3 regions of the Vibrio sp. V31_P5A7T61 genome follow, and region 3 is predicted to be linked to each of the others. Evidence: predicted binding sites of a transcription regulator. Region 3 holds the regulator's gene; each other region holds the start of a gene.
What was found. Region 3 encodes PurR, which represses purine synthesis genes. Its sites were predicted from a motif close to TNANGNAAACGTTTNCNTNA; they were not measured.

Region 1: the regulator PurR is predicted to act here: its motif matches at 3,730-3,749, upstream of CAG58_RS02195 (uracil-xanthine permease family protein).
Region 2: the regulator PurR is predicted to act here: its motif matches at 6,535-6,554, upstream of purT (formate-dependent phosphoribosylglycinamide formyltransferase).

What each region holds. Positions count from the first base shown of each region.
Region 1 is NZ_WXWI01000016.1:12,984-21,070, forward strand. It holds gene spoT (bifunctional GTP diphosphokinase/guanosine-3',5'-bis pyrophosphate 3'-pyrophosphohydrolase) at 1-721, shown strand, start outside; gene trmH (tRNA (guanosine(18)-2'-O)-methyltransferase TrmH) at 821-1,507, shown strand; gene recG (ATP-dependent DNA helicase RecG) at 1,577-3,658, shown strand; gene CAG58_RS02195 (uracil-xanthine permease family protein) at 3,947-5,341, shown strand; gene envZ (two-component system sensor histidine kinase EnvZ) at 5,412-6,713, opposite strand; gene ompR (osmolarity response regulator transcription factor OmpR) at 6,798-7,520, opposite strand; gene CAG58_RS02210 (bifunctional 4-hydroxy-2-oxoglutarate aldolase/2-dehydro-3-deoxy-phosphogluconate aldolase) at 7,808-8,087, opposite strand, start outside.
Region 2 is NZ_WXWI01000021.1:79,669-87,755, forward strand. It holds gene sbcB (exodeoxyribonuclease I) at 3-1,445, shown strand; gene CAG58_RS03930 (CidA/LrgA family protein) at 1,478-1,864, shown strand; gene CAG58_RS03935 (CidB/LrgB family autolysis modulator) at 1,864-2,541, shown strand; gene cdd (cytidine deaminase) at 2,705-3,592, shown strand; gene CAG58_RS03945 (EAL domain-containing protein) at 3,626-6,319, opposite strand; gene purT (formate-dependent phosphoribosylglycinamide formyltransferase) at 6,644-7,819, shown strand; gene CAG58_RS03955 (methyl-accepting chemotaxis protein) at 7,902-8,087, opposite strand, start outside.
Region 3 is NZ_WXWI01000025.1:102,986-111,072, forward strand. It holds gene glgA (glycogen synthase GlgA) at 1-888, shown strand, start outside; gene CAG58_RS05390 (alpha/beta fold hydrolase) at 1,102-1,926, shown strand; gene CAG58_RS05395 (TfoX/Sxy family DNA transformation protein) at 2,165-2,755, opposite strand; cyclic di-GMP riboswitch class I at 2,872-2,954, opposite strand; gene purR (HTH-type transcriptional repressor PurR) at 3,160-4,170, opposite strand; gene elyC (envelope biogenesis factor ElyC) at 4,553-5,359, opposite strand; gene cmoM (tRNA uridine 5-oxyacetic acid(34) methyltransferase CmoM) at 5,475-6,269, shown strand; gene mukF (chromosome partition protein MukF) at 6,266-7,603, shown strand; gene mukE (chromosome partition protein MukE) at 7,584-8,087, shown strand, end outside.

The DNA.
Region 1 (8,087 bases), on a different contig from region 3:
GCGAACTAAAATTCGCCAAGTGCTGAAAACCATGCGCCGCGAAGAGTCCATCACCTTAGGTCGCCGACTGCTCAACCACGCCCTCGGTGAACGCTCACTGGCCGACATCAGCCCAGAAAATTTTGCCCATGTATTAAGTGAACTTAAAATCGCTAACGAGCAAGATTTACTCGCCGCGATTGGTTTGGGTGAACTAATGAGTATCGTCATCGCACGTCGCTTACTGGGCAATGCCGATGAGCTCAACGAAACAGAAAACCCTGACGGTTCGGCGAAGAAAAAATTGCCTATCCGCGGCGCAGAAGGCATTTTATTAACCTTCGCTAATTGCTGCCATCCAATCCCTGATGATTCGATTATTGCTCATGTTTCTCCGGGACGCGGCTTGGTTGTACACCGTGAAACCTGTCCAAATGTACGCGGCTACCAACGAGAGCCCGATAAATACATGGCGGTGGAATGGACCAAAGATTACGACCAAGACTTTATCGCTGAACTGACGGTGGATATGCACAATCGTCAAGGTGCGCTGGCCGATTTAACCAATGTTATTTCCAATACCGGTTCAAACATTCACGGCCTCTCTACCGAAGAGCGCGATGGCCGTTTGTATACCGTGACGGTACTGTTAAGCACCAAAGACCGAGTCCACTTAGCGGGGATCATGCGAAAAATCCGCGTGATGCCAAACGCCTTAAAAGTGCGGCGTAGAAAGTACTAACCCTTTAACGCACAGAAAGCCCTGAATCAGGGCTTTTTTATTAGCAATAGACTGACTAAGAAAAGGTGTGCAGCACAACGCGAGCACATAAATAGATTTATGAATTTAGAACGTTATCAACGCATTCAAGATGTGCTTAAAGCCCGTCAAACCGATTTAACCGTCTGTTTGGAAGAAGTCCACAAACCGAATAATGTCTCTGCAGTGATCCGCACCGCCGATGCGGTTGGGTTACACCAAATTCATGCTGTATGGCCAAACGAACAAATGCGTACCTTAAGCCACACATCGGCAGGGGCGCGCAATTGGGTTGAAGTCCAGACTCACAACAGCACGCTAGAGGCCGTCAGTCACTTAAAAGAGACCGGCATGCAAATATTGGTGACCAATTTATCCGAGCACGCTATCGATTTTCGAGCGATTGATTACACCCAACCCACCGCCATCATTTTCGGCAGTGAAAAGTCAGGCATCTCGCCACAGGCCTTGCAATTAGCCGATCATGATATTGTTATTCCCATGGTGGGCATGGTTCAATCCTTGAATGTTTCGGTGGCTAGTGCGCTGATCTTATATGAAGCGCAGCGCCAGCGTCAGCAAGCTGGGATGTATGACCGCGAACAAAGCGCCCTATCCCAAGCAACAATTCAGCGTATTTTGTTTGAACGCGGTCATCCGGTTTTGGCTAAAGTCGCCAAACGTAAAGGACTGGCATACCCATTATTGGACGATCAAGGGCAGATCATCGCTGATAAAAAATGGTGGGACGCGATGCAGCGCGCATAATTTAACTGTACAAATACACAGCTCAATGATTGAATAACACGTACCATTTCTGATTAACTGGTTGATATTATGTCGCAGCTTCTGTCCGCAATACCATTAACATCGCTCTCGGGTGTCGGCGCTAAAGTCGCGGAAAAGCTTGTTAAAGTTGGCTTAAGCAATGTACAGGATCTGCTGTTTCATCTTCCACTGCGTTATGAAGACCGCTCACGCATCTATCCGATGGTCAAGCTACATCCAGGATTATGGGCAGCAGTTCAAGGTAAAATAACCGCCACTGATACCCATTTTGGGCGGCGGAAAATGCTCACCGTAAAGATCAGTGATGGTAATGGATCTCTCACGCTACGTTTTTTCAATTTTACTGCAGCGATGAAAAATAGCTTTGCGATTGGTAAGGTGATTTATGCGTTTGGCGAGATCAAACCCGGAAATCACGGACTGGAGATCATCCATCCCGATTATCAGCTTTATACTCAGCCACAAGACACACAACCAGAAGAGGCAACCCTGACCCCTGTTTATCCAACCACGGAAGGCCTAAGGCAAAGCACACTGCGCAGCTTAACCGAACAAGCTCTTGCGCTACTCGATAAAGCCGCGGTACAAGAACTGATGCCTGATGGATTGTACGATAAACAGATCAGCCTCGCTCAAGCGCTGCATATTTTGCATCGCCCGCCTACTGATATCGACCTGAGCCAATTTGATGAAGGACGTCATCCCGCTCAAGTTCGCCTGATCATCGAGGAGTTATTAGCGCAAAACCTCTCCATGCTCGCGGTGCGTAGCAAAGGTCAACAAGACGCGGCGCTGCCTCTCATCACTCAAGGCCAACTCAAAAAACAATTTCTTGCCCTGCTGCCGTTTCAACCAACTCAAGCACAAACACGAGTCGTAGAAGAGATTGAAACCGATCTTAGCAAAGCCCATCCAATGATGCGCCTAGTGCAAGGAGATGTCGGTTCCGGTAAAACGTTAGTCGCCGCTTTAGCCGCACTCAGAGCCATTGAACACGGTTATCAAGTGGCGCTGATGGCCCCAACCGAATTACTGGCCGAACAACATGCGGCAAACTTCGCCAACTGGTTTGATCCGTTAGGAATTCAAGTCGCTTGGCTTGCCGGTAAACTAAAAGGCAAAGCTCGGCAAACTGAATTAACGCAGATTGCCAGTGGCACCGCGAAAATGGTCGTTGGCACCCATGCGCTTTTTCAAGAGCAGGTTGAGTTTGATCATCTTGCGTTAGTCATTATTGATGAACAGCATCGCTTTGGCGTACATCAACGTTTAGAGCTACGTGAAAAAGGCGCAAAACAAGGTGCTTATCCACACCAGTTAATTATGACTGCGACCCCGATCCCACGTACTCTTGCCATGACCGCCTATGCGGATTTAGAAACTTCAATTATTGATGAACTGCCTCCCGGACGAACGCCCATCCAAACCGTGGCGATCCCGGATACCAAGCGCAGTGATATCATCGAACGGGTTCGTCATGCTTGCCTGCATGAGCATAAACAAGCTTATTGGGTCTGTACTTTAATTGATGAATCTGAAGTGCTGGAGGCGCAAGCTGCGGCCGATACCGCTGAAGAACTGCAGCGCCAGTTGACTGAACTTAAGATTGGCTTGGTCCATGGGCGCATGAAACCCGCGGAAAAACAGCAGGTGATGCAAGCCTTTAAAGACAATCAATTGCATCTTCTCGTAGCAACCACCGTCATTGAAGTCGGCGTCGATGTACCGAACGCTAGCTTGATGATCATTGAAAATCCAGAGCGATTAGGTTTAGCACAATTGCATCAATTGCGTGGCCGAGTCGGTCGAGGCTCTGTCGCCAGTCACTGTGTGCTGCTATACCGTTCACCCTTATCGAAAACCGCGCAAAAACGTTTGGCTGTATTAAGGGAAAGCAACGATGGTTTTGTGATTGCTCAGCGCGATCTTGAAATTCGTGGTCCGGGTGAATTATTGGGCACGAAACAAACCGGATTAGCTGATTTCAAAATTGCCGATCTGGTTCGTGATCAACGCTTAATTCCAGAAGTACAAAGAATAGCGCGGCACATTCATGATCACTACCCCACTCATGCTGATGCGATTATTGAACGCTGGCTCGGTGAGCGCGAAGTCTACGCCAAAGCATAATATTCACCACATTCGCGTTTTCGTGTTACTTGAACGTACAATGATGTCTGTTACCTCTTATTGATACATTAAAAAGCAAACGTTTGCTTTTTCTGATTAAGGCTCTATAATCCTCGCCCAAAATCACCAAGATGACGATTTCTCTACTAGCACTGGACTATAGCAAGCAGAGAATCCGGCTTGGTCAACTCAGAGTTGAGCCTGATTAACAGCAATCACAGGCGATAAAAACTCAACGGTGACGGCCCATTCAGCGCACGTCATCGACTGTCATTTTAGGATACCATCATGAGTCACCAACACGATACGCGTCCCTCTGAATTGATCTATCAATTGAATGAGCGCCCGCCTTTACCCCAAACTTTATTCGCCGCGATCCAGCATTTACTGGCGATGTTCGTTGCCGTCATCACACCGTCATTGATCATTTGCCAAGCGTTAGGGGTTCCGGCCGATCAAACCAATACCATTATTAGTATGTCGCTGTTTGCCTCTGGTCTTTCATCTTTTATTCAGATCCGAACCTTCGGGCCGATTGGCTCGGGACTGCTCTCGATTCAAGGCACCAGCTTTAACTTTCTGGGGCCAATCATTGGCGCGGGCCTCGCGCTGAAAGCCGGTGGAGCGGATATCGCCACTATGATGGCGGCGATTTTTGGTACCATTTTAGTCGCTTCTTTTGCTGAAATTTTACTATCACGTGTGCTGCAGTTTGCCCAGCGGATCATTACCCCTTTAGTTTCTGGTATCGTGGTAACGTTAATCGGTTTGACCTTAGTCCAAGTTGGCTTAGTCTCTATCGGAGGCGGCTACAGCGCACTGAGTGATGGTAGCTTTGGTAGCCTTGATAAACTCGCTTTAGCAGGCACCGTATTAGCGCTTATCGTGATCCTTAACCGAGCTCGCAATCCGTATATTCGCGTTGCTTCTATCGTCATCGCTATGCTGGTCGGTTATATTATGGCTTACTTACTCGGTATGGTTGATACCACACAGCGTCCTCAAAGTAGCCTCATCGCCCTGCCTATCCCAATGCAATATGGACTAAGCTTTGATTGGTCTTTATTCATTCCATTAGTATTGATTTTTTTGATCACGGCGTTAGAAGCGATTGGCGATATCACTGCGACCTCGGAAGTCTCAGGAGAACCGGTCAAAGGCCCAGTCTACATGAAACGTATCAAAGGGGGCGTACTGGCTGATGGGATTAACTCCGCTCTCGCCGCGCTACTGAATAGTTTCCCTAACTCGACCTTTAGCCAAAATAATGGGGTGATATTATTAACTGGCGTTGCCAGCCGTTATGTCGGTTATTTCATCGCGGCGATGCTGATGTTACTTGGACTCTTTCCCGGAGTAGCAAGCTTTGTGCAGTTAATTCCAGAGCCTGTACTGGGTGGCGCAACGATTGTCATGTTTGGTACGATTGCCGCCGCTGGGGTACGAATCATTTCGCGAGTTGAACTCGATCGCCGAGCCATTTTAATCATGGCACTGTCTTTTTCGATGGGATTAGGCATTGCGCAAAAACCTGAAATTCTGCAATTTATGCCAGAGATCATCAAAAGTATTTTCTCTTCTGGCGTAGCCGCTGGCGGCATTACCGCGATTCTACTCAATCTCTTATTGCCAGAGCACTCGACTCGCCCAGAGTCAGAAACCACCGTCACTGAGCAACCATAAGCGAGTTCAAATAATTAAGCCGGTTGGCGATACGCTAACCGGCTTGATCCCTGACTGAAGACTGCCAGGCTTACTTGGTTGGAAAACTGAGCTGAATTTTAAGGCCACCTTCGCTACGATTATTTAAAACAACCGCGCCATGATGCTGACCAACGATACGTTTTACAATCGCCAACCCAAGGCCAGTACCTTCACTACCTCGCGCAGTATCGCCTCGAATAAAGGGCTCAAAGACCTTTTGCACTTGGCTCGGATCAATCCCTGGGCCGTTATCTTCGACACAGACCCAAGCCATACGTTTATCCGCCGTTACCCCAGTACTGATTTTCACCCAGCCATTGCCATAACGTAACGCGTTCACCACTAAGTTACTCACCGCCCGTTTAATGGCAATCGGATTACCAAATACCGGTTCAATCGAAGCTTGAAAATCCGTTTCAATGTGCAGCTCATAACCGCCTTCAGAACTGGCAATATCTCCGCCAATCTCATTGAGATCGACGGCTTGGAAGGTTTGTTTATCGACCGGTTTTAAGTAGTCCATAAACTGGCTGATGATCTCGTTACACTCCTCGGTGTCACTAATGATCCCTTCAGCGAGATAACTGTCTTGAGGAGACATCATTTCGGTTGCTAAGCGGATTCTCGTCAATGGCGTTCGCAAATCATGGCTGATTCCCGCCATCAGTAAAGCGCGATCTTCTTCCAGTGCTTGAATGCCTTGCGACATTTGATTAAATGCGCGAGTTACCGCGCGAATTTCACTGGCCCCACTCTCTACAATTGGCGGCGGGATCTCCCCTCGTCCTACTGCCAAAGCGGCTCTTTCTAACGCAATCAAAGGACGATTTTGCAAGCGAATGAACAACCATCCTCCAACCAAGATCAGTACGGCGACAAAAATACTGTTACGAAACAGGGGAGCAAAATCATCTTCTCGTAATTCAGTCAGCGGAATACGTAAGATCTGCTCAGGTAACTGTTCGATTTTCATCCATAAAATATAACTTTCTGCTCCAACGCCCATGCGTACTTCCGTCGGAGAGCCCAGTTCTTCGCTCATTTTATCGCTCATCAAATCGATACTGATCGCACGTTGAAACTCATCCGCCGCCGGACCATCATCACTAAAGATCTCAACCCCAAGCTTTTCCAACACCCGCAAACGTAGCGATCGATCTAAATTAGGCTCAGCATCGGTAAAGCTATCATCCAACATCAAACTGATTTCATGGCTGAGAATTTTATTGAACTGCTGCAAGCTTGGGATCAGCGCATAATTAATCAGCGCAAAATAGGAATACGCTTGACTGGCAACCAAGAGGGTAAAAAACAGCAGAATCGTTTGGGTAAATGAACTACGGATTCGCATAGTGCACCTAAGGTGTGAGAATAATGGAGGGATAAAACGATAACAGCCAGTGGACATCTTGAACACTGGCTGCAGACAATAATCTTAACTGGCGGCTTTACCATCTGGCACAAAGACGTAACCTAAGCCCCACACCGTTTGAATATAACGCGGCTTGCTTGGGTCAACCTCTAACATACGGCGCAAACGAGAAATTTGCACATCGATAGAACGCTCCATCGCTGAGTATTCTCGACCACGAGCCATATTCATTAATTTGTCACGTGACAAAGGCTCACGAGCATTGGTCACTAAAGCTTTTAATACCGCAAACTCACCAGAAGTCAGTGGCATCGCTTCATCACCACGAAACATTTCTCGCGTGCCCAGATTTAAACGAAACTCACCAAATTCGACAATCGTATCTTCAGCACTCGGCGCACCGGGCGCTTCAATTACTTGGCGACGTAATACGGCTTTAATCCGCGCCAGCAGTTCACGAGGGTTAAAGGGTTTCGGCAAATAATCATCCGCCCCCACTTCTAAACCTACGATGCGATCAATCTCGTCGCCTTTTGCCGTCAGCATTAAAATCGGAATAAGATTATTGGCATTTCTTAAACGGCGACAAATCGATAAGCCATCTTCGCCCGGCAGCATCAGATCGAGCACCATCAAATGGAAAGTTTCACGGGTTAACAGCCGATCCATTTGCTCACTATTGGCAACGCTACGAACTTGGAAACCTTGTTCAGATAAGTAACGCTCGAGCAATGCACGCAAACGCGCATCATCATCAACCACTAAAATTTTATAGTTTTCTTGCATGTCCACTGATCCCACTAAAAAGAGATGACACCCGCACAGATGAGGGCAAACAAAATGTAACACTGTTGCACGGTGAGCAATTTAAAGAATTGTTAGCATTTATTACCTGTTTTCGACCGACTACTCATCATAACGGATAATCGAAGCCAAAAAAGCCCCTTATTTCAAGCTTTAACGCTTACGTATCGCTAGAAAAGATAAAATAAGGCATCGATTGATCAAGAAAGCCAACCATCACGGTTGGCTTAGACAGTTATCTCTGCATGGTGCCAAGGACCGATAAAACGTTACAGCTCGCGTACCAACTTGGCAATCGCTGACCAATCACCTTTATCCATCAGGTCTGTCGGCACCATCCAAGTGCCACCACAAGCCACGACCGATGGTAAATCCAAATAGTGCTGTACATTAGCCGTACTGATGCCCCCCGTTGGCATAAATTTGACCGGATAAACGGCGCTGAGCGCTTTGAGCATGGCAATGCCGCCAGAAGGCTCGGCAGGGAAAAACTTCAACGTGCGCAAACCAAGTTCCATTGCTTGCTCGACTAAGCTGGGGTTATTCACC
Region 2 (8,087 bases), on a different contig from region 3:
CTTTGAAAAATTCCAGACCTCACAACGCAGATCATCAACCGACATTCTTCTTTTTAGATTATGAAACGTGGGGGACGAGCCCAGCCAAAGATCGTCCCAGCCAGTTTGCTGGTGTGCGTACCGATATGGACTTTAATATCATTGGCGAGCCGCTGGTCATCTATTGTCAACTGCCCAGCGACTATTTGCCCTCACCAGAAGCCGCTTTGATAACGGGTATTACGCCACAAAAAGCGATGGCAGAAGGGTTGCCAGAACCAGAATTTATTGCCCGCATTCATGCTGAACTAGCCACACCTAATACCACCAGTTTAGGCTATAACAGCATTCGTTTTGATGATGAAGTAACTCGCTATACCTGTTATCGGAATTTTATTGACCCCTACGCTTGGAGTTGGCAACAAGGCAACTCACGCTGGGATTTACTTGATGTGATGCGTGCTTGCCATGCTTTGCGCCCAGAAGGTATTGAATGGCCTGAAAACCAAGAAGGCTTTACCAGTTTTAAACTGGAGCACCTTTCTAAAGCCAATGGTATAGAACACAGCAATGCTCACGATGCGATGGCTGATGTGATTGCCACCATTGAGCTCGCAAAAAAAATCAAAGCAGCACAGCCTAAGCTGTTTGATTATTTCTTATCGATGCGCCATAAGCGTAAGCTGATTGATTTGGTTGATATTGTTAACATGACGCCATTAATGCATGTCTCTGGCATGCTAGGACGTGAGCGCAGTTACACCAGTTGGGTTGTACCTATTGCTTGGCACCCCACCAATCAAAATGCCGTAATCGTGGTCGATTTGGCGAAAAATCCCGAGCCGTTATTCGAATTAACCAGCGAGCAACTCTTACAGCGCCTCTATACTAAACATGATGACTTGGCAGAGGGTGAGCTACCTGCGCCAGTTAAGTTGATTCATTTGAATAAGTGCCCCATCTTAGCGCCAGCGAAAACCCTTACCGCTGAAAATGCCGCCACCATAGGTATTAACCGCGAGCAGTGCTTGGCTCATCTTTCGCAAATTCGTCAACAACCAACATTGCGTGAAAAGTTAGTGGATGTGTTTAGTGCTGAACGTGATTTTTCAGCCAGCAGTGATGTCGATAGCCAACTCTATGATGGGTTCTTTTCTCCTTCCGATCGCGCGGCAATGGACATTATTCGCTCTGCGGCGCCGGAGTCACTCGCTGATTTAGATATTCAATTCAGTGATCAACGCATTGCGCCCCTGCTGTTTCGTTATCGAGCTCGTCATTATCCTTGGACACTCAATGAAACAGAGCAGCGCCGCTGGGCAAGCCATTGTCAAGATTACTTTGCTACTCAGTTACCAAGTTATATGCTCAACTTAGAAAATTTGGTCGAGCAACATCAACACGATGCTAAAAAAATCGCCATACTGAAAGCGGTGTATCATTATGTTGAAGCGCTGGCTTCTTAAACGGCTTATAAAAAGAAGGCTTTATTAACGCTATGATACCTAACTTAGCCAAATTATTGAAAACGACCGCGCAGTACGTAGTCTCAATGGGACTGATTTTCCTCTGTCTTTGGGCTGGAGTTAGCCTACAACAATGGTTAGGAATTACGATTCCAGGCAGTATTTTTGGCTTGTTGATTTTATTTGCTTTACTGGCTAGCGGTCTCGTTCCCGTCGACTGGGTTCGGCCCAGCGCGCATCTTTTTATCCGTTATATGATTTTGCTGTTCGTACCGATCAGCGTCGGTTTGATGGTCCATTTTGATAGGTTATCCGCTAATCTTTGGCCGATTCTCGCCAGTGCGATTGGCGGTACCGCTTTGGTTTTAGTTTCTCTTGGCTATGTGCTTGATCGCTTTCTCAAAAGAGGCAAAAAATAATGTGGTTACTGGTTACGCTGATGGTGTTTTTTTTCGCTCGTTGGGTAGCACAAAAATACCGTTCACCTTTGGTCAACCCATTGTTGATCTGCATCGCTATCTTAATTCCGTTACTGATCGTTTTAGAGGTTCCTTACCAAGTCTACTACGCCGATAACCATTGGATCAGTGATTTACTCCAGCCAGCCGTCGTGGCGCTCGCTTATCCCCTCTATGAGCAATTACCACAAATCCGTTCGAATTGGCGGATTATTCTATTAGCCTGTGGGGTGGGAAGTATTATGTCCATGCTCACGGCCAGTATTATTGCCTTATCAATGCAAGCGGATGTCGCGTTAGTCGCTGCCTTGATGGGCAAATCCGTCACCACACCGATTGCCATGGAAGTGAGCAGTAATTTGGGTGGAGAGCCCGCTATCGCCGCCATTCTTGTCCTGTTGGTGGGGTTATTTGGCGCGATTATGGCCTACCCGATTTATAACCTGCTTAATATTACCCACCCGATTGCCAGAGGCTTAACCACAGGGACTATTGCTCACGCGCTAGGAACGGCTACCTGCGCTGAAAAAGATCCTCGAGACGCGGCGTTCAGCTCGTTGGCTCTTGTGCTCTGTGGTGTAATCACCTCCATTTTAGCTCCCGGCTTGTTTGCTTTTAGTCTATGGCTTTTTTATTAAACTCGCCTTGTTGAGGTTTTGGGAAATTCGATGGGTATTATGTGTGACCTCACTCTAATTATGAAAAATGAAATCAATTTACATTTAAAAAAGTGATAAAAATCACAGATTGGTCGCGATAATTATCTAAAATGGAGCTCAATTGACCAATTAAGGATGAATTATGCATAGCCGAATTGAACAGGCATTATCACCAATGCCAGCCGCGCTTACCGAGTATCTAACGCCCATCGTCACGGCTGATCATTTTGATGCCACCCTTTCTGCTGATCAATTCAATCAATTACTCGCCTTATCGGGATTAAGTGACGCCGATCTCAGAGTCGCTTTATTGCCACTCGCTGCCGCTTATGCGTACGTACCTATTTCAAATTTTCATGTGGGGGCGATTGCTCGAGGAGTGAGTGGACGACTCTATTTTGGCGCTAACATGGAATTCTCTGGAGCACAGCTAGGACAAACGATTCATGCAGAGCAAGCCGCGATCAGCCATGCGTGGATGAAGGGTGAACAAGGTCTAGCCAGTATGACCGTTAACTATAGTCCTTGTGGTCACTGCCGACAGTTTATGAATGAACTGAACACCGCTCCCTCTTTAACCATTCAACTGCCACAACGTGAAGAAAAGTCCTTACAGTATTATTTACCTGAATCTTTTGGTCCAAGTGATTTGGGAATTCAATCTGCATTAATGACCCCGATTGATCATGGTTACCGTAGTGATGATCAAGATGCGTTAATTCAAACCGCCATCGGCGCACTCAATCGTAGTCATGCCCCTTATACTAATAATCTCAGTGGCGTAGCTTTGCGCAGTGCTTCTGGTGCTGAATACAGCGGCGCTTATGCCGAGAATGCCGCTTTTAATCCAAGCTTACCACCGTTACAAGTCGCGTTAATCCAATTGCGTATGGCAGGGGAAGAATTCACCGACTTAGCGGGCGCTGCGTTAGTCGAGATGGCACAAGGTCAAATCAGCCATTTAGCCGATACACAAGCCACGTTAGAAACGATTAATCCAGACCTTCCATTGTCTTATCTTGCGTTGTAACCATGACGTTCCAACCCTACATCGCTCGTCGGTTTAGGGTTGGAGTAGTGTCAAAAAATGCTCCTTTGCCTGCTCCGAAGTCATCGGTTTATAAAAATAGTATCCTTGGATTTCATCAATATCCCACACCAGCAATTGCCTAAGCTGATCGACACTTTCAACACCTTCAGCAACCGTCGTCATACCCAGCTCTTGAGCCATATAGATAATATTTTTAATCAGTATTTGCGCTTTTTGATTATCTTCCAGACGATCAATATAAGATTTGTCCAATTTGACAATGTCTAATGGGAAATTACACAACGAACTAAAAGAAGAATAACCGGTACCAAAATCATCGAGGGCAAGTTGCACTCCTAGAGCTTTAATGGTTTGCATCCGTTGAATGATATCTTCTTCTGCACCCAATAAAATACTTTCTGTTAATTCAAGCACCAGTTGCCTAGGATGCAGTTGGTAATGATGAATCAGACGTTTTAATGTATCAACTAAGCTATTATGATGAAAATGTGGACTGGAAATATTGACATGAATACTCAAATGATGACTTTCATGGTGAGGTAAACTCTGAATAAATTGGCAAGCTTTATCAAGGATTTGCTCTCCGAGCTCAACAATTAATTTTCTCTGCTCAGCCACAGGAATAAAAACTTCAGGGAAAAGCAAACCAAGCTGTGGATGCTGCCAACGAGCAAGCGCTTCAAAACCTACTAATTCACCCGATGAGGCTTTTACAATCGGCTGATAATAGGCCATAAATTGGCCTTCTTTTAGCGCAGAGATAATATCTCGATGTATCACTAATAATGTCTCTGCGCGTTGAGTATCTTCTGCACTGACCATAGTGACAAATACACTGGAGCGATGGTGAGTCGCCGCATAATCAGCACCACGAGATAAACGCTCAAAATCCTTCATTCCAATAGACGAAGAGACTAAAGTCGCTTTTAAGCCAAGATCGCACTCAATATCTTCTAGCACAATTTTCTGGCGATAAATCGTTAAAATGCGATTGCCCTTTTGTATTAACTCATCTTGGGAATCCGTACTTAATACCATAAAGGCATGCTCACTCACCCGTCCTATCGAGAGATCAGGAAATGTATGTTTTAAAGTCGTCGCAAGATGCTGCACAGCCCTATCATAATAATCATGACCATATACCGCCTCTATCTCTTTTAATCGTGCTGCGTATAAGTAAAGAATACTAAACGGAGGGTGATTAAGTAATAATTGATTCGCATTGTCCACCAACGTAGGACGATTTAATAAACCTGAAACGGGATCATAATGGGTTAAGGTTTGGATTAATGCCGCTTGCTGCTTTTGCTCACTGATATCCTTCACCGATAACATAATAGACGTTTGATCACGATCATTGAGTAACGCCGCTTCCACCGAACAGATGATCTCAGTACCATTACTGCGCTTCATGGCTGTTTCAAAGTGATGCTGCCCTTGACTGAGTAAACGATAAAATTGATCGGAGCCACATTGAGTGTTGTGGCATCCACAGATACTGCCTATCGGTTGCCCAATCAGTTGCTCACGTTGAAACCCTAACAACATTAACAAGGTAGGGCTGACATCCACGATGATCTTATCAGTTAATAGGATCATCCCAACCGTATGTCCATGGTATAATGCGTCAAATTTTTGTAGTGTTTCTTGCAGTTTTTCTTGAGTTTGTGTTGAAGACTCGGCAAGTGCACTCACCCATTGAGTAATACGATCAAACTCATCAGTGTGTTTGTTCTTTATCGGAGCATCGACCGAGCTTAATAAGCTTTGCATCCCCTTCTCAAAATAACTGAATCGTTTACTGACGGTTATCCAAAAAATACCGTACATTCCTAGAGCAATAGCACTTGTAACCACCGTCATCACTACGATCAAACGAAAGAAAACTATTTTCGCTTGTTGAAAATACATTCTGGGTTCTATGGTTTTTAAGACACCAATCGGCTCATTTACAGCGCTTTTAAGTAGAGAATAGTGCGTTAAAAACTGTTCTGTTCGCTCAATGACCAATGAAGGTTCCGAAACACTCACCTCTGTCCACCATGTTAGTGCTTCAGAATCGGTAATCAGTTGATTGTCAGCCATTAAAATCGCTTGATAACGTTCAGGAAAACGTGCGGTCAAATCTTGAGCCCAAAGCATCCAACCGACCATGTCACTTTGACCACTATTATCTCTTACTGATGTGAGGCTTATAACCCATAGTTGCTGATCAACACGAATAAGACCGGAAAAACTTTGTTTATCACTATCTCTTCGTCTTTCCATCAAATGTAAATATTCTGTCACACTGTCCGAATTCAGCATTTGATCGGTAATGTGGCTAACCTCTGAGTCTGAAAAGCGTCCATAGGCTAACGAAAGCGTTCCCATCGGCTTAAGAAACACCATAATATCAACACCTAAAATATCTAGGCTTTCCTGTGTTAAATTACGTTCGACGTAAACCGTATCCTTATCAATCAAAAACAAATAAGTTTCATCCCAATGAGCCCAATCATAAGAGGCCTCTTCTTGACTCTTAATAATGGATTCAATTACCGATGAGGCCTGAGTGCTCGCTCGTCTAACCTCCATATTTTCTAACTCATATAAGCTATATAAGAAAAAATACCGAGTCAGCAATAAACTACTGAGTACTACGCCAACTAAACCTAGAGCAAAAAGTAAAGCTGTCTTTATTTCTAAATTAACCTTACGGATCATCGTCGTCTCTTCATTAACATCGCTCTTAGATATCCGATTTTAGTTGCTAAAACCGACACGTAACGTGATATTGCTCCACGATAAGTTAAGTATCCGACTAAAACCATCCATTTCACTTATTTCAATACCAACAGTATGGACTATCTCTGATCATTTCGCCGTTATGAAGCCTATGTCGTTGAGGTTTTAACGATCGATAATCGAGTGTTACCTTATGCCGCAAACGTTTTCTTTTTCATGCTGTTCCAGTATCATTGCCGCTGTTTTTATCTCTCAAGCGAAAGTCAATGTCATCTGGGCATTGAGTATGAATAAGGATTCTTTATGTTGGGAACGGCTACTCTCAATAGTGCAACACGGGTGCTATTACTTGGTTCAGGCGAACTCGGTAAGGAAGTCGCTATTGAATGTCAACGTCTTGGTTTAGAAGTCATTGCTTGTGATCGCTATGCGAATGCGCCTGCAATGCAAGTCGCACATCGCTACCATGTATTCGATATGCTTGATCCTCAAGCGCTACAGCAAGTCATCGAGCAAGAGCAACCACACTATATCGTGCCCGAAGTGGAAGCCATCGCCACGGATAAACTGGTCGAATTAGAAACACAAGGTTTCACGGTTATCCCAACCGCCAAAGCGACTCAATTGACGATGAATCGAGAAGGCATTCGCCGTCTCGCGGCTGAGCAGCTATCGCTACCAACCTCCAATTATCAATTTGCGGATAGCTATGAGCAATTCGTGCTCGCTGTCGAGCAAATTGGCTTACCTTGTGTCTGTAAACCGATCATGAGCTCTTCTGGTAAAGGTCAAAGTGTTTTAAAAAGCCCAGAAGATATTGAACAAGCATGGCACTATGCTCAACAAGGCGGACGTTCAGGTGCAGGTCGAGTAATCGTCGAAGGTTTTGTTGATTTTGATTATGAAATCACCTTATTAACGATTCGCGCTATCGATGGTGTCCATTTTTGCGCCCCTATCGGTCACCGACAAGAAGAGGGTGATTATCGTGAGTCTTGGCAGCCACAAGCAATGTCCGAAAATGCCTTAAAAGCCGCTGAATATGTTGCCGAGGAAATTGTTAATGCGCTTGGTGGCTATGGATTATTTGGTGTTGAATTGTTCGTCAAAGGCGACCAAGTCATTTTCAATGAGGTCTCCCCTCGACCACACGATACTGGTATGGTGACGATGATTTCGCAAGATTTATCGGAATTTGCACTGCACGTGCGGGCTTTTATCGGTTTACCCGTCGGAGCGATAACTCAATATGGGCCTTCAGCTTCAGCCGCTATTCTTGGTCAAGGTATCTCAAACAACATCCAATTTTCAGGATTGGATGATGCGCTGAGTGTACCAACCGCTCAGGTTCGTCTATTTGCGAAACCTGAGATTAATGGGCGTCGTCGTTTAGGTGTCGCTTTAACACGTGGTAAAACGACGACCGAAGCCACAGATCGAGCCATAGAATGCGCTAAAGCGATTAGTATTGAGTACTAATCGTATTACTGTCACTCAACAATAAATCGTGTCGATAACAAAAACAGCGTTCTCATTATGATCAGTAATGAGAACGGCAACACTATTTGATTTTTTCTATCGTCTCCGCAACGTACACCGCACCCTTACGTATTTCTTCAATCAATGTTTTGGTAATACTTAACTGGTTATTACACTCTGTCACCTTGGAACGCACACTGTCTAAACTCGCTTCTGAGGTTGTCGTTAATTCGGTATTTCTTTTTACAATGGCACTGATTTCATCGGT
Region 3 (8,087 bases):
TCTGGGATGGAGTTTCTACAGTACGGACATGATCATGTTAGCATGCTACGAGCTGGTATTGCTTTTGCCGATAAAATCAATGCGGTGAGTCCTAATTATGCTTCTGAACTGTTGACGCCGTTAGGTTCTCACGGATTGGTGGATGATTTTGTGCGCCGTGCGCGAGATCTGCATGGGATTGTCAATGGATGCGATTATTCTGAATGGAGCCCCTTGACGGATCGTTATATTCCTCAGACTTACCATGCGGAACGACAATCGCTCACTCTAGGAAAATCAGCCAGTAAACTTGCCTTGCAGCAAGAGTTAAATTTACCACAAGTGACGACACCGATGTTTGGCATGGTATGCCGTTTGACTCATCAAAAAGGATTTCATTATTTATTGCCTATTCTTGAGTCGTTTTTGCGTAATCAGGTACAAGTGGTGATCGTCGGCACCGGTGAACCGGAGATTGCGGCGGCATTACATAAAATTGCTGCGCATTATCCTGATAAGTTAGGGTTTGTTGAGACTTACAGCAATCGTTTGGCTCATTTAGTTGAAGCGGGCTCGGATTTTTTTCTCATGCCCTCAGAATTTGAAGCTTGTGGACTAAACCAAATCTACAGTATGGCTTATGGTACTTTACCTATCGTACGCGAGGTTGGAGGTTTAAAAGATACCGTACAAGATTATGATAAATACCCTCAGCAAGCGACGGGGTTTGGTTTTCAAGAGCCGTCACCAGCGGCATTATTGATCACGATGCAGAGGGCGTTGCTGTTTTATCTACAGCAACCTGAAGAGATGCTTAATGTTCAAATACGAGCGATGAGCAGAGATTTTGGCTGGCGTGAGTCTGCTCTTGAATACCTTAAAATGTACCGCTTAGCCATTTTTGACTAAATGTCTATGAAGACGGGAAGCGTCAATGCTTGTTGATCGGCTACCATCGTCTTTTCTTTTCTAATCACTTTCCTTTATACCGATGGGGAGCTTCCCCGTCGGTTTACCAATCGCCCGTTTAACAACAATAGATTTTTACAACTCAAAAACGATTTTTGACACTAAAATATGCTAATCTCTCAGTATCAATGATTTTGATTTTCTGTGGTATCCATGTCTCAATCTTTACTGTTTCATAAAGTTTATCCACATCCAACCAGCCGAGAATGGGTGGTGTTTGTGCATGGTGCGGGTGGAAGCTCGTCTATTTGGTTTAAGCAGATCAAAGCGTATAAGCAGCATTTTAATCTGCTATTGATTGATTTACGCGGCCATGGAAAATCTCATCGTCTTATCAAAGATCTGATTGCTAATCGATACACCTTTAAGACAGTGACCATTGATGTACTTAAGGTGCTGGATCACTTAAAAATAGCTTCAGCTCATTTTGTCGGGATGTCACTGGGGACCATTATCGTGCGTAATATTGCCGAATTGTCCGCCCAGCGAGTTCGCTCTATGGTATTAGGTGGCGCTGTCACTCGTTTGAATATCCGCTCTCAGCTTTTGGTGAAGTTAGGCCACCTCAGTAAACATCTCATTCCCTATATGTGGTTATATCGACTGTTTGCTTATATTGTCATGCCACAACGCAGTCAGAAAGAGTCTCGTCATCTGTTCGTTCGAGAAGCTAAAAAATTGTGTCAGCAAGAGTTTAAACGCTGGTTTACATTGACTGCGGAAGTCAATCCATTGATGCGTTATTTCAAAGATCGAGAGTTGCCTATTCCCACCTTGTATTTAATGGGGGAGCGCGACTATATGTTTATTCGCCCAGTACGCGAAATGGTCGCCGCGCATCGACAGAGTGAACTGTTGGAACTCCCAAATTGTGGTCATGTTTGTAATGTCGAGCAACCGGAGTTGTTTAACCAACTGTCGATTCAATTTATCCAGCGGCAAAGTACAGCAACGACTTTATCTCATTCAGTGACTTAATCTCAGTGTCAACTGATTGAATGGCACGATTGTTGGGCAGCTATGCTTGTCTTAAGCCAATCATGTTGTTGATTTATATTGATAGAGATTAGAGGAAATGGTTGGCGAGCTGTCAGCTTCAATTGTGCAAACGATATCGAAATGATTAAGGTCAAGGAATCATGATGCTTATTAGGAGGCGTTATGATTGGTAGATATACCCGCTACTGACTCTCAGTGAGCGGGCTAGATATCAAAATTAAAACAGGTTTTTTTTCAATTCTTCACGACGACTTGGAGGGATCACCGACCAATGTTTACCTTCGATTGCCCCTTCTAACGCCCACAATAACTCTAAACTGACATCAGATGAGTGACTTTGTCTGATCGCCTGATAAGCGGCGACAGCACCCGTTTGTTGCAACTGATCAACGGAATGAATGCCTGCTTTTTTGAGCATTCTTTCGGTTGCTAAACGTAGGTTAGGCAGATCTTTAAGACGAGTGGGTTTAGTCTGCTCTTGCTGCTCTCGCTCCGATTTGGCTTGGCGTAAGGCGACGGTTGCTTCCTGCAAAATGGTCGTTGGATCAAGCCAACAGGTATCAGGTAAAGCAAAGTACTTAGTTACCACAGGAAAGCCCCGTTTTTTATAAACGTAGGGCAGATAGCCTCTTTCGGTAAAAACTTTAGCAGATTCATCGTCAGCTCGAAGATGGAGTTGATTGTTGACGACTAAAGCGAACATAGTGTCATCGACAAAAATGCCGAAGCCACCAAACATTGAGCGCGACTTGACCTGGCCAAGCAGTTCGAATAGCCGCATTGAATCTTTTAATACCGGTTTATCCATGCTGTCATTCTCGGTGTATTAAGCAATTCGCCAGCAAAATCAGGTCCGAGAAAATAGCAAAACGTCAAAAAGCATAATAATAGGGGGAGTTGACTGCTTGTTTTAGCTATTTTGTCATCGGCAACCCCGCTACCTACCACTATGGTTTAGGCCGGAGGCTTTGCGTCCCATCTTTTCAAATGGTTTGCCCTGTGCGTGACACGTTTCATTATTGACAAAATAGTATAACTTGGATGTATAAAATAAACAAATCATTGAATAAATATCACACTCAGTGATTGTTTATATGATGTTTGTTTCATTTTGATTTGAATTAGGCAAAGATTGCCCCCCAATCGTGGCGCTAAGGCTACGATTGGGTTTGAAGTCTTTTTTGCTCAATAATGGGTCAATGAAGTGGTTATCTATTTAGCGGTGAGTTTTTTGACTGAGTCACGTTCCACGATTTCAGGGTGCATTTCAAAAATACGTCTTTCGTGTTCTTTATCTTTGATGCGCTCCAACAATATTTCAAACGCATTTTTCCCAACACGGCGTTTAGGTTGATGGACCGTGGTCAGTGGCGGAGAGAAATATTCGGCTAACTCAATATTATCATAACCAATGACTGACATATCGTCTGGCACGCGTATGCCACGTTGCTGTAAACGGCTGATCAGACCTAATGCCATGGTATCATTAAAGCAGAATACCGCGCTCGGGCGTGTATCCATAGCAATGATTTTATCCGCGGCTAGAACGGCAGTATCGCATTCGAAATTGCCTTCTAAAATCCAATCTTCTTTTACCGTTAGGTTGGCTTCTGCCATGGCACGCCGAAAGCCTGCGATACGTTCTTGACAGGCGGCTTTAACAAAGTGACCACTTAGACAAGCAATTTCAGTGTGCCCATTTTCGATCAAATATTTCGTTGCTAGATAACCCCCTTCTTCAGAGTTATCAATGATCTTATCGGCTTGTGATGTTTGCGGGCCCCAATCCATAATAACTTTAGGTATCGAGGGATGACTCTCTAACATCTCAAGTAACTCTTCCGTTAAATCGGAGCACATGACCAACATACCGTCGACCCGCTTTTCAGCAAGCATACGAATATAGTCACGTTGTTTCTCGTAGATACCACCAGTATTGCAGAGGATCAGTGTATAGCCTTGGCGATAGCAATAGCTTTCAACACCATCGATCACTTCAGAAAAGAATAGATTGGTGGATTGAGTCACCAACATACCGATCGTACGCGTGGTGTTACATTTTAAGCTGCGTGCGACGGCGCTTGGTGCATAATTCAGCTGTTTAACCGCGTCCAAGACTTTTTCTTGAGTGGTTTCTGCCACAAAACGTGTTTTATTGATGACATGAGATACGGTTGTTGTCGATACGCCTGCTAGGCGTGCAACGTCTTTAATCGTAGCCATAAAATTATCCTGTCGGTGACTGCTCGGCGTTAGGTAACTAGAGCAGTAGTTATGTCCCGAAAGTGCAATCGCCCTGTTAGGAGATCGTGATAGGAGAGAGGTTTGTTTTAAGCACTGTCGATGCTGCCTTTTTACAACGTCTCATTCTTCGGGTATAGGCTAACGTCAGCCTAAAAGTAATAAAAACACAAAAACCGCTGTTAAATAGCGGCCTATTGGTTACATTTAATCTTGTTAATAACCAGCAAGATTCTAGACTGCAACGCAGTAACTCGCAATCAAATTCGGCCCATAATCCTTCCAATTGATGTTAAATGTGCACAATGTTTATCAAGTTGTGCACCAAACCACTTTTTCGACGATGCCGCTTATAACAAGAATATCAATCACCCTCTACGGCAGGCGATGATTCATTCAATTTGGGTTCATGGCTCACCCAATCGCGCATGGCTTGCCATATTAGCCCCATGGTTTCATACCAATACCGCTCAGTTTGTTCTAAATAGAGCGCTCTCGGGATATATTTATCCCAAGCTTGGCTGATATTCGTTTGGGCAAGATAATTTGTCGGCGCAGGGATAGGCGTTAGCCCTGCAGATTGAAATTCATTCATTGCACGGGGCATGTGGCTGGCCGAGGTGACCAGAACCAGAGTGCGCTGCTGAACAAAAGCGGCCGCTTGTCTTGCTTCTTCCCACGTATCTTGCGCCGTCTCAAGCAAAATAATGTCTGATTTTGCGACACCAAGCGCAAGCGCCACTTTAGCCAGCATGCGTGCATGACTCATTTCACTCCCGCCTGCATAACCCGATAGGATCAGTTTTGCGCCAGGGTACATCCGCATTACTCGAATTCCTTCGCTAAGACGCATTAACGCGGCTCGGGTAAGCTCAGAGGTTGGTGGGATGCTATCATCGACGACATGGCCATTACCTAAAACCATAACATAATCGATAGTACCCTCAATGGGTAAAAAAGCGCTGTACTGACGCTCTAAAGGCATTAATAAGCGACTGGATACTGGTTGAAAAGAAATAACCAATAAACTAGACAAACAAAATAGAACCACTAAGCAGCCAGTCTTTCGCTTTGCGGTAAACATAATCAGCATCAAGCCGATAAAACCAATCATCAGCAGTGCTGGTAATGGCATCAGTAGAGAAGAAACGATTTTTTTCAGCTCAAACATAGATTAAATAGTCCGAAAAAACAGCACTTGATAATAAAATCAGCGAAAGGTCCTTTATTCCTGCCATTCCTATGACAGAATAGCAGCACGATTTATTATCATAACTCAAGCCACTGTGACTGAAGATCGCAATTTCGACGATATTGCCCACAAATTTGCAAAAAATATTTACGGCTCTGACAAAGGCGAGATTCGTCAAGTCATTGTTTGGGATGATCTCATGCAAATTTTGACCCATTTTAACGGTCAGACAACGCCCCTGCATATTTTGGATGCGGGAGGGGGCTTGGCGCAAATGTCGCAAAAACTCGCCATGCTTGGCCATCAAATCACCTTGTGTGACCTCTCGCAAGAGATGCTCGATTTAGCCAAACAAGAGGTGACCGACCATGGATTACTGGAGAGATTTCGCTTTGTGCATTCTCCCGTACAATCTGTGCAGCAACATTTGACGGAGCCCGTTGACATCATCTTATTTCATGCGGTGATGGAGTGGTTGACGGAACCACAAGAGGCTTTACAGCAGCTGTTAGCACTGGTGCGTCCGGGCGGTATGGTTTCGGTGATGTTTTACAACCAACATGGCTTAGTTTATAAAAATGCGGTATGTGGCAATATTCCGCATATTTTAAATGGCATGCCACATCGTAAACGATTTAAATTACAGCCACAAAAAGGGCTGCTCCCTGCTGATGTGTATCAGTGGATTGAACATGCTGGATGTCAAATTATGGGTAAGTCAGGCATTCGTTGCTTTAGCGATTATATCGGCAATATGACCAATATGGGCGAGTTTGAGTTTGCAGACCTTTTGGCATTGGAGCAACAATTTTGCCGCCAAGAGCCTTATCTATCTTTAGGACGCTACATCCATGTTTGGGCTAGGAAACAACCACAGGAAGAACAATGAGTGATATGACTCACAATGCGACTGAACAACCGATTGATGAACTCGTCAGTTGGGTGAAGCAGCACGATTTTTCTTTGAACTTACCTGCTGAACGGCTGGCGTTTTTGATAGCGATTGCGGTATTGAGCCATGAAAAATTCGATGAAGAATTAGGGGAGGGGGAATTGCATGATGCGTTTGCGATTGTTAGCCGCCTATTTACTGAAACGGGTGATGTCTCTGCATTTCGGGCTAATAACGCCATTAATGAGCTCGTCAAACAGCGTTTGCTGAGTCGTTTTACTAGTGAGGTCACCGATGGCGCGAGCATTTATCGCTTGTCGCCTTTGGCGATTGGCATTACCGATTATTATGTTCGTCATCGTCAGTTTTCGAAATTAAAACTCTCTATTCAACTTTCCTTGTTAGCGGATGAAATGGCTAAAGCCGCCAACTCCGCTCAGCAAGGGGGGACACCTGCGCATTGGAAAAAGAATGTTTACGGGGTATTAAAATACTCGGTGAGTGAAATCTTTGATCGCATCGATCTCAACCAACGCGTTCTAGACGAGCAGCAGCAATCCGTGAAACAACAAATTGCCGATCTATTGAATAAAGATTGGCGAGAAGCGATTCATAACTGTGAAAGTTTATTGTCTGAAACCTCATCGACGTTACGAGAGCTGCAAGATACGCTTCAAGCCGCAGGCGACGAATTACAAACTCAAATTCTTGATATTCAAGAGATTGTTTACGGCGATCCAGAATTAGAGTTTATCGATGAAGTGCTGTTTGTGCTGCAAATGAAATTAGACCGAATCATCAGTTGGGGACAACAGGCGATCGATTTATGGATTGGTTATGACCGCCATGTGCATAAGTTCATTCGCACGGCGATAGATATGGATCAAAATCGCGCTTTCAGCCAACGTTTACGCCAGTCGCTGCACGATTACTTTTCTCAACCTTGGCTACTCACTTATGCCGAGGCCGAGCGTTTGTCTGATTTACGCGATGAAACTCTGATGTTACGAGATGAAGAAGTGACCGGCCACATTCCCCCCGCTGTCGAATATGAAACGTTTCAAAAGGTTCACGATGAGCTTGCAGAGCGTATTGCTGGGATGCTTCAGAGCCATAAACAACAGGGCCAACCGATCAACCTTGGTCATGTGCTGCGTGATTATCTTGCCGCACACCCAAGAACTCATCATTTCGATCTAGCCCGTATTGTTGTCGACCAAGCCGTTCGCTTGGGTTATTCACAATCCGACTACCAAGCCATTCAACCTGATTGGCAAGCGATTAACCAATTTGGTGCAAAGGTACAAGCTAATGTCATTGACCGATATTAACCACTATATGCCAGAGAATCTGGCTAAAGCGATTGTTAACCCGCTTTTTCCGGCTTTAGACAGCCAATTACGCGCAGGGCGCCATGTGTCCAGCGATGATTTAGATAACCATGCGTTTCTCAGTGATTTTGAGCCAGAGTTAGCACTTTTTTATCAGCGCTATAATACTGAGTTAGTTCGTGCGCCCGAGGGCTTTTTTTACTTACGTCCACGCTCTACCTCATTGATCAATCGCAGTGTTTTGTCTGAATTAGATATGCTGGTTGGTAAGGTGCTGTGCTTCTTATATCTAAGCCCAGAGCGTCTTGCCCATGAAGGTTTATTTACGTATCAAGAACTCTATGAAGAGTTATTGAGTTTGACCGATGAGAAGAAATTGATGAAGCTTGCGACCAATCGTGCGCAAGGTTCAGATTTGGATAAAGAGAAACTGTTTGAAAAAGTCCGCACTTCGTTACGTCGTTTACGCCGCCTAGGGATGATT